3 regions of the Streptomyces sp. NPDC005648 genome follow, and region 1 is predicted to be linked to each of the others. Evidence: riboswitches for the same ligand, from Rfam matches in the RefSeq annotation. Region 1 holds a riboswitch; each other region holds the start of a gene.

Region 1 (3,245 bases):
TCCCGGACGCCGACAAGGACCGTCCGGTGCTGTTCAACTCCTGGGAGGCCACCGAGTTCGACATCTCCGAGGAGCAGCAGGGGGCGCTCGCCCGGCGGGCCGCGGCGATCGGCGTCGAACTGTTCGTCGTGGACGACGGCTGGTTCGGCAAGCGGGTGAGCGACCGCGCCGGACTCGGCGACTGGACGCCCAACCCGGACCGCTTCCCGAAGGGGCTGGGGCCGCTCGCCGACTATGTGCACGGCCTCGGCATGCAGTTCGGCATCTGGGTCGAGCCGGAGATGGTCAACCCGGACAGCGACCTGTACCGCGCCCACCCCGACTGGGTCCAGTACCAACCGGGACGAAAGCGGACGGAGTTCCGCAATCAGCTCGTTCTCAACCTGGCCCGTGAGGACGTCCGGGAGTACCTCTGGGAGCAGCTCGACACGCTCCTCACCAGCGCCCCGATCGACTATGTCAAGTGGGACTTCAACCGCTGCTTCACCGACGCCGGTTGGCCCGGCGACGCCTACCCCCAGCGCCTCTGGGTCGACCACGTCCGCGGCCTGTACGCCCTGCTGGACCGGCTGCGGGCGGCCCACCCGGGCGTCGCCTTCGAGTCCTGCTCGGGTGGCGGCGGACGCATCGACCTCGGGGTCCTCAGCCGTACCGACCAGGTGTGGACCTCCGACAACACCGACCCGCTGGACCGGCTCGCCATCCAGCACGGCTTCAGCCAGATCCACCCCGCGCGCGTGATGGCCGCCTGGGTCACCGACAGTCCGAACACGCAGCTCAACGGCCGGGTCAGCTCACTGCGCTTCCGGTTCGTGAGCGCCATGGCCGGGGTGCTCGGGGTCGGGGGGGACCTCACCGAGTGGACGGAGGAGGAGCTCGCCGAGGCGGGCGACTGGGTGGCCCTCTACAAGGAGATCCGGCCCCTCGTCCAGCACGGCGACCTCCACCGGCTGCGGCCGCCCACGGGCGGGCTCAGCGCGGTGCAGTACACGCGCGGGGACGAGACGGTCGTCCTCGCCTGGCTCCAGGCGCAGGGCTACGGCGAGCCGGTACCGGCGCTGCGGCTGCGCGCCCTCGACTCCGAAGCGTCGTACGAATGCCTCGAAACGGGCGAAGTGCACCGAGGTGCCGTATTGCTGCATCACGGACTGGCTACCGGCCTGCGCGGCGACCTCGATGCGGCAGTTTTCCGGCTGCGTCGCATCTGAGTCTTCTGTCCGAATTGGCACCTTGGTCGCCTTGGTTGGGCTTCATTCCAACTCGCTCCGGAGTGAAGGAAGCTGGAGCAGCGTCACGTGAGGAGCGTCATATTCGTGACCGTGCGTACCCCGTCATGTTCACGTAATTAGGGCGCTTTTCATGGACGGTTGCGGGACGGGGCGGTCCCGCAATTCACGGAGAGTGACGGTTATTTTTCGCGGCGGATCAAGAGAAACGCATTCGCGGGGAACCGCCGCTTGTTCCTTCGCGTCTTCGTCGCTTACGTTCCACACCAATCCGGACGGACGCCCAATCCTGCCGCCGACCGGTATCCGCACCAACTCACCCGTGAACGGCAGGAGCGGGGGACCCACAGGTACAAACGCCTGTTCCGGTCTCCGGAACGGCTAGGGGTAAAGCCGCGCCCAGCGCGTGGCCGGGCATCTCCAGCCCGCACCCGACAGCTCACCTCGCAGGCGCCGGAGAGGAATTCGCCATGCCCGCGAAGGGTAAGCACCGCCGCCCGAAGTCCCAGCGCCTCACCCGCTCCATCGCCGTCGCCGGAACCGGTGGCGCCGCTCTCACCCTCCCACTGATGGGGGCCACCGGTGCCCATGCGGCCACCGCCCAGTCGGCTTCCCAGTCGGTTTCGGAAAAGGCCGTGCAGGTTCTTCCGAATACGGCGAAGAAGGCGCCCGAAAAGAAGAGCGCCGCGAACTCCGCGGGCGTACGCACCTATTCGGTGCGGGCCGGTGACTACCTCTCGAAGATCGCCGAGGAGCAGAACGTCAGCGGTGGCTGGCACAGGCTCTACGAGGACAACCGCGAGGCCGTCGGCGACAACCCGTCGCTGATCCACCCGGGTCTGAAGCTCACCCTCGGCAGGAAGGCCGCGTCGAGCACCACCGAGTCGTCCCGCTCGCGAGGCTCGTCCGAGAAGAGCGCGGCTACGCGGGAGAGCTCGGCCTCGCACCAGGCCACCACCCGGAGCGCCGAGACCACCAGCGCCTCCACCGGCTTCCAGCTCCCGGTCTCCGGCGGCACGATCGGCACCGGCTACCACGTGGCCGGCAGCATGTGGTCCAGCGGCTACCACACCGGCGTCGACTTCGTCGTCCCGACCGGCACCTCCATCAAGTCCGTGGGCGCGGGCACGGTCGTCACCGCGGGCTGGGGCGGCGCCTACGGCAACCAGGTCGTCGTCAGGCTCGCCGACGGCTACTACGCCCAGTACGGCCACATGTCCCAGATCTCCGTCTCGGTCGGCCAGACCGTGGCCGCGGGCCAGCAGCTCGGCCTCTCCGGCGCGACCGGCAATGTGACCGGCCCGCACCTGCACTTCGAGATCCGCACCACGCCGGACTACGGCTCCGACGTGGACCCGGTCGCCTACCTCCGCTCCAAGGGCGTCGCCGTCGGCTGACCCCCCGACCGGCATCCTCACGCCTGGCACGCCGCCGAAGGCCGGACCCCGATCCCCGGGTCCGGCCTTCGGTGTTCCTTCACGACGACCCGCAGAGCGTTCGGAGCCCAGAACTTCAGGGTCCGGGCGTTGCCGCCTCAACAGCGCTGATCAGAAGGTTATTCCAGGTTTGGTCAACACTTTAGGCGTGGCTTATCTCACCGACCGTCAACCCTTTCCTACGGTCGCGTAGGTCACATTGGAAGGTGAATCATGACCGCTGTGGCAGACGATTCGAAGAGTGACAGCACATCAGTGATCGGGTCGTACGTTGCGGTGGGGGACAGCTTCACCGAGGGCGTCGGCGACCCCGGCCCCGACGGGGCGTTCGTGGGCTGGGCGGACCGCTTCGCGGTCCTGCTGGCCGACCGACGCCCCGAAGGCGATTTCACCTACACGAACCTCGCCGTGCGCGGCAAGCTGCTCGACCAGATCGTGGAGGACCAGGTCTCCCAGGCCGTCGAACTGGCGCCGGACCTCATCTCCTTCTGCGCGGGCGGCAACGACATCATCCGGCCCGGCACCGATCCCGACGAGGTCGCCGAGCGCTTCGAGCGGGCGATCGCCCGGCTCACCGAGGTCG
Region 2 (3,245 bases), on a different contig from region 1:
GGTGGAGGCGGGCCAGGGACTGGGGGACGACCAGGAGCCCGATGTTCGCCGCGACGAGTTCGACCGCGTCCTCGGTGGTGGCGGGGCGTTCGAAGGCGGCCTCGCCGGGAGGGCCGTCCCAGTCGAGGACGTCGTCGAGAGGGTGGAGGACCACCTCGTCGGCCAGGTCTGCGAGGGTGATCTCCTCCGCCGCGGTGATCACATGGTCCTTGGGGACCACCACCACGGTCGTCTCGGTGTAGAGGGGGATCGCGCTGAAGTACGCGCGGTCCACCGGCAGCCGTACCAGGCCCGCGTCGGCCCCGCCCGCCCGCAGGACGTCGGAGACCTCGGTGGCCGCTACGGCCTGGAGGGTCAGGGGGGTGTCGGGCAGGCGCTCGTTCCAGATCCGCACCCACTTGGCGGGCGTCGTCCCCGGGACGTACGCAAGCCGGAACGTCTGGGATGCTTCCGAGCCTGTCACCCCGCCAGGTTACCGGCCGTGGTCGGAGGTGTCGTACGCGCTCGATACCCTGGACGACATGAAGTCGCACCAGACCACCCAGACGATGAAGCCCGCCACGGCGGCGAAGAAGCTGGGTGTGTACCTCGAGGCCACCCCCACCGAGTTCCGTGCGGGTGAGGTCTCCCGTGCCCAGCTCGACGAGCTCCAGGCGAATCCGCCCGAGTGGCTGCGCGAGCTGCGGGCCGAGGGCCCCCACCCCCGTCCGGTGGTCGCGGAGAAGCTGGGCGTCTCCATCTCGGGTCTCGCCCGCGGCGGGGTCACCGAGCCCCTCACCACCGAGCAGATCGAGGCGCTGAAGCAGGAGCAGCCCGAGTGGCTGGTGAAGGAGCGCGCCACCCAGGCCGAGGTCCGCAAGGAGGGCGCGCGGATCAAGAAGCGGAACGCCGAGCGCGCCGCCGCCCAGGACTAGGGCTCGCGTCCCTGACGCGCCACCCCGCTCGATGCCCTGGGCATGGTCTTGATGCCCTGGCCCCTGCCGACGTCCCGGGTCCTGATTCCGGCGCCCTGAACTACGGTCTGTCGTCGAGCGGATGCCATGGGTGCACGACAGGTGAATCTGACGAGGCGTCACGACGAAGGTCACAAAAGCGTATCGGACATTCCGGCCTTCAACCTTCACACGGGGCGCACAAATTGGCTAGCCTCGCTTCAGGCCGCTCGAGTCACTCCGGCGAACCCCGTCGGGAAGCGCGGCCTCCGCCGAGTCCGGTGCGCCCCTGTGGCGGCCGGAGCCGGGGACCCAACCGAATCACGGGGTGAATCGGCCCAACTGTCCTCAGGGACAAGGGCCGTAGGGCAATCCTTCCGGAACGGCCGCCCGAACCCGACAGCTAACTCGGTAGGCGGAGTACGGAAGGAGTACGGCTCCCATGGCGCCGGAACGATCGTCGCGCGCCGGAGGCTTCGGGCTTTCCGGTGCGCGCAACTCCGACGAGGGACCCAGCCGTGAAGCAGTCCGGCAGCGGGTGAGCAGCCTCTACGACCGCGCCGAGGACGACACCGGCCAGTTCAACCTGACCCGGGTGCAGGGCTCGCGCGGTGCGCGGGGGCAGGGCGGGAGTGCGCGCAGGGGCTCGGACCCCGATCTCGACAACGTCAGCCGGCAGTGGTTCGACGCGGCACGTGCGTCCATGGGGCCGACGGTTCCGGCCATTCTGCCGACCGACCGGATGCCGGCCAGGGAGAGGCCCGCCCGCCCGGCCGCGTCCCGGCCCGCGCCACCGGCGGAGCTGCCCGCCGCCCGTGCGCTGGAGGCTCCCGGCCGGCCCGTGGCCGAGCTGCCCGCCGGAGGCACCCGCCGTCCGCCGGCCGAGCTGACCTCCGGCCCGGTCGCCGAGCTGACCTCCGGTCCCGTCGCCGAGCTCACGGCCGGCCCCACGCCCGCGCTGCCCGCCGTACCGCGTCCCCGTCAGGAGAGCGCCGGTGCCCCCTCCACCCCGGCGGCGCCCGAGTCGCGGCAGACCGTCCTGCGCCGGTCCAAGCAGAACAGCCAGCGCAAGGTCGCCGCGGCCAGCGATCTCCTGTACCGCCACATAGCCCGGCAGACCTCGCTCCCCCGCGCGGCCCTCGCGACACCCGCCTGGGCGGCCGAGGGCACCTGGCAGACGACGGCCACGCAGAGCACACCGCCCGCGGCGATCGAGCCCACCCCGACCCAGGTCAGCTGGGGGATCCCGGCCCAGCGCACGGCGACCGACACCTCGCCGGCCCAGCCCGGCTGGGACACCGGCGCACAGCAGATCATCACCCAGGCGACGAGCCAGGAAGCCCGACCGGCGCAGTCCGGCTGGGACACCGGGGCACAGCAGGTCGTCACGCAGCAGGCACCCCTGGAGTCCAGGAGCATGCAGCCGGGCGCCCGCCTCGCGGCACAGCAGGCCCCCGCAGCGTCGGCGGGCCTGGAATCACGCCCCATGCAACCCGGCTGGGACACCGGCGCTCAGCAGATCATCACCCAGGCCAACGGCCTCGAATCCCGCAGCATGCAACCCGGCGCCCCCACCGCCACACAACAGATACCCGCAGTACCGACCGGCCTCGAATCACGCCCCATGCAACCCGGCTGGGACACCGGCGCACAACAGATCATCACCCAGGCCAACGGCCTCGAATCCCGCAGCATGCAACCCGGCGCCCCCACCACGACGCAGCAGACGCCCGCCGCGCCGACCGGCCTGGAGGCCCGGCGTATGCAGCCCGGCTGGGACACGGGTGCTCAGCAGATCGTCTCCGAGTTCACGACGGCCCAGGCCGCGTCGGCGCGGAGCGACTGGGGCACCCAGGTCCAGCAGGTCGCCGCACCGCGCACCGCGGCCGCCGTACAGCCCGCTCAGCAAGGCTGGGACACCGGGGCGCAGCAGATCGTGGCGCCGCTCACCGCCGGGGACGCCCTGGCGGCGCAGCCCGGCTGGGCGACCGTGATCCAGCAGCCCGTCGCCACGGGCCCCGTGGCCGACGCCCTGTCGCCCCAGGTCGGCTGGGACAGCGGGGCCCAGCAGCTGGTCGCCACCGCGGCGCCCCAGGTCGACTGGCGGGACCCGGTGGCTCAGGAGCAGGCCCGCCGTGCGGCCGACGAGGCGCGGCGGCTGCAGCAGCCGTCGGTGCTCGACACGGGGGTGCCCCCGGCCGAGGACTGGCGTGTACAGCAGCCGGCGGCGCCCGAGACGACGGGTGGCGCCACCAAGGCCGACCGGGCCGTGGCCTTCGCCCGCGCGCAGATCGGCAGGCCCTGCCTGTGGGG
Region 3 (3,245 bases), on a different contig from region 1:
AGGTTCACGGCACTCGCCGCCCCACAGCACTGAAGGGCTCGTCCGGAATTACCGGGCGGGCCCTTCGCTTTTCCCTTTCGCGGGCAGCAGAAGTAATCCCCCGCGAATTGTCTCCTCTTTGTATACGGCGCCCGTGTTAATGCCGCAGGCCCGACATGTTTACGGGATGTTGCGAGTTCCTCACACCGTTCACCCGTTCGGGGGCGCCGAAGCGCAGGCGGTGGGCGGCGGTCGAGCGCTCGGTGTGCAGCGTGGTGATGGCACGCGCGCGGTCGCCGTCCCCGCGGGCCACCGCGTCGACGATCGCGCCGTGCTCCGCCCAGGACTCGACCGGGTTGGCGGGCGCGTCGACGGCGTACATCCAGGCGATCTTGTGGCGCAGCTGGGTCAGCATCGAGGTCAGCGCGGGGCTGCCGGAGGCCTGCGCGAGCGTCTCGTGGAACCAGCCCCCCAGGGAGCGCAGATCCTCGCTGCTGCCCCTCCTGGCGCGCTCCTGGCCCAGCCTGACGAGGCCTCGGAGGACCTTGAGGTGGGCCTCGGTGCGCCGCTGGGCGGCCCGGGAGGCGCCGAGCGGCTCCAGGAGCATACGCATCTCCAGCAGGTCGGAGGCCTCCTGCTCGGTCGGCTCCGCGACGCACGCGCCGGCGTGCCGCCTGGTCACCACGAAGCCCTCGGCCTCCAGGGTGCGCAGGGCCTCACGGACGGGGACGCGGGAGACGCCGTAGCGGCGGGCGAGGAGTTCCTCGGTGAGGCGGCTGCCGCGCTCGTAGACACCCGCGACGATGTCGTCACGGATGGCCGTGCACACCGAGTGCGCCGGAATACGCATGACCAACCTCCGCCTTAATCCCCGTGAAACGTCGTCGATTGACGTTGTGTCCAAGGACTCTATTGCAATGAGCCGGAATTTCCGACGGCGGACCGGAATCCATGGATATTTTTTGGACAGCAGGGCGACAGAAACGGCGAAACCCCGGCTCGGGGAGCCGGGGCCTCGGAAGATCTCGCGGTCCGTCGTCAGACGTTCACGCCGTGCGAGCGCAGGTAGGCGACCGGGTCGATGTCCGAGCCGTACTCGGCGGTCGTACGGGCCTCGAAGTGCAGATGCGGTCCGGTGGTGTTGCCGGTCGAGCCGGAGAGGCCGATCTGCTGGCCCGGGGTGACCTTCTGGCCGGCCGAGACCCCGATGGACGACAGATGGCCGTACTGGGTGTACGTGCCGTCGGCCATCCTGATCACGATCTGGTTGCCGTAGGCCCCGCCCCACCCGGTCTGCACGACCGTGCCCGAGCCCACGGCGTGGACGACGGTGCCGCTCGCCGCGTGGAAGTCGATGCCGGTGTGGCTGCCGGAGGACCACAGGGAGCCGCCGGTCTTGTAACCCGTGGAGACGTACGAGTCGGAGATCGGGGCGACGAAGGTGTTGAGGCGCTTGCGCTCGGCCTCGCGGGCGGCCCGCTCCTTGGCCTCGCGCTCCGCCTTGGCCTTCGCCTCGGCCTTCTTGCGCGCGGCCTCGGCGGCGGCCTTCTTGCGCGCGGTCTCCTCGGCGGCCTGCTTCTGCGCGGCGGCCTGGGCGTCGATCTTGTCGGCTATGGAGTCGCCGATCGTGATGACGGGGGTGAGACCGGTCTGCTCCACGGAGTTGTCGGCGGCGAGCGCGGGAGCCGCGAGGCCGCCGATCACACCGGTGGTGGCGAGGGCCGCGACGCTCGCGGCCTGGGCTGTACCGCGCTTGATGCGGCTGGGACGACGGTGCTTCCCGGTGGCGCACATGAACGCCATGTGGTGGCTGGTCCTTTCCTTCCCTCTCGCCTACCGGGTTAGCTGACGGGTTCGGAGCAGGAAGGTCTCCTACGGACCCCCTCGCGGCTCGCACGGGCATCCGATTCACCCCAGGGACTGCGTGGGTCCCCGGCTCCCCTGGCTCGCGCCGTACGGGGACTCGGCGATGGCTGTCCGGTGCCGCGGATGCGGCGCGGTGCCTGACGGACAGCCCGGACGACGCTAAGCGGGGCCGCTTTCAATCCCCAAACGGATCACGGTGTTTGTAGCGCATCCCACAGGGCAGACAGGCAACTCTCCTTCGATTCCCCGCCAATTCGGACAAAAGAGAGCCCTGGTGACGCGCGCGTCACCAGGGCCCCACGCGCGCGTGGCGCTACTCGGCGGACACCACGGTGACTTCACCGATGCCGAGGGCCTCGACGGGCTCCTTGATCTGGGCCGCGTCGCCGACCAGCACGGTCACCAGCCGGTCCACCGGGAACGCGTTCACGACCGCCGCGGTGGCCTCCACGGTGCCGGTCGCGGCGAGCTGCTGGTACAGCGTCGCCTGGTAGTCGTCGGGCAGGTACTGCTCGACCTGGTCGGCCAGGGTGCCCGCGACGGCCGCCGCGGTCTCGTACTTGAGCGGCGCAACGCCGACGAGGTTCTGTACGGCGACATCGCGTTCGGCGTCGGTGAGACCGCCCTCGGCGAGCGTGCGGAGCACCTTCCAGAGGTCGTCCAGTGCGGGACCGGTGTTCGGGGTGTCCACGGAACCGCTGATGGCGAGCATGGCCGCGCCGGTGCCGTCCGGGGCGGACCTGAGGACCTGCCCGAAGGCGCGCACCCCGTACGTGTAGCCCTTCTCCTCGCGCAGCACACGGTCCAGACGCGAGGTGAGGGTGCCGCCCAGGCAGTACGTGCCGAGCACCTGGGCGGGCCACACCCGGTCGTGCCGGTCGGCGCCGACGCGGCCGATGAGGAGCTGCGTCTGGACGGCTCCCGGACGGTCCACGATGATCACGCGGCCGGTGTCGTCGGCCGTCACCGCGGGCACCGGGCGGGGGTCGGCGCCGGAGCCGGTCCAGGCACCCAGGGTCTCGCCCAGCAGCCCGTCCAGGTCGATGCCGGCGAGGTCGCCGACGACCACGACGGTGGCCGTGGCCGGCCGGACATGACGGTCGTAGAAGCCTCGTACCGCCACCGCGTCGATCTTCTCGACGGTCTCCTCGGTGCCCTGGCGCGGGCGCGACATGCGCGAGGTCGCCGGGAACAGCTGGCGGGAGAGCTCCTTGGCGGCACGGCGGGAGGGGTTGGCCAGCTCGTGCGGGATCTCGTCCAGGCGGTTGCGGACCAGCCGCTCGACCTCGCTGTCGGCGAACGCGGGCGCCCTGAGCGCGTCGGCGAGCAGACCGAGCGCCTTGGCGAGCCGGGAGGCGGGGACCTCCAGGCTGAGACGGACGCCGGGGTGGTCGGCGTGC

The links. Region 1 has a riboswitch for cyclic di-AMP ahead of ABZT17_RS16060 (LysM peptidoglycan-binding domain-containing M23 family metallopeptidase). Riboswitches for the same ligand answer to the same signal wherever they lie in the genome.
Positions count from the first base shown of each region.
Region 2: it holds a riboswitch for cyclic di-AMP, as region 1 does, so the genes downstream of both, ABZT17_RS12880 (NlpC/P60 family protein) here and ABZT17_RS16060 (LysM peptidoglycan-binding domain-containing M23 family metallopeptidase) in region 1, are expected to answer to the same signal.
Region 3: it holds a riboswitch for cyclic di-AMP, as region 1 does, so the genes downstream of both, ABZT17_RS31740 (M23 family metallopeptidase) here and ABZT17_RS16060 (LysM peptidoglycan-binding domain-containing M23 family metallopeptidase) in region 1, are expected to answer to the same signal.

Region 1 covers NZ_JBEXCS010000023.1:28,156-31,400, forward strand. Annotated here, with positions in the region: gene ABZT17_RS16055 (alpha-galactosidase) at 1-1,208, shown strand, start outside; cyclic di-AMP (ydaO/yuaA leader) riboswitch at 1,526-1,692, shown strand; gene ABZT17_RS16060 (LysM peptidoglycan-binding domain-containing M23 family metallopeptidase) at 1,697-2,623, shown strand; gene ABZT17_RS16065 (SGNH/GDSL hydrolase family protein) at 2,918-3,245, shown strand, end outside.
Region 2 covers NZ_JBEXCS010000017.1:53,028-56,272, forward strand. Annotated here, with positions in the region: gene ABZT17_RS12870 (LysR family substrate-binding domain-containing protein) at 1-463, opposite strand, end outside; gene ABZT17_RS12875 (DUF5997 family protein) at 522-914, shown strand; cyclic di-AMP (ydaO/yuaA leader) riboswitch at 1,193-1,366, shown strand; gene ABZT17_RS12880 (NlpC/P60 family protein) at 1,375-3,245, shown strand, end outside.
Region 3 covers NZ_JBEXCS010000069.1:34,770-38,014, reverse strand. Annotated here, with positions in the region: gene ABZT17_RS31745 (GntR family transcriptional regulator) at 137-829, opposite strand; gene ABZT17_RS31740 (M23 family metallopeptidase) at 1,018-1,782, opposite strand; cyclic di-AMP (ydaO/yuaA leader) riboswitch at 1,795-1,958, opposite strand; gene ABZT17_RS31735 (pitrilysin family protein) at 2,159-3,245, opposite strand, start outside.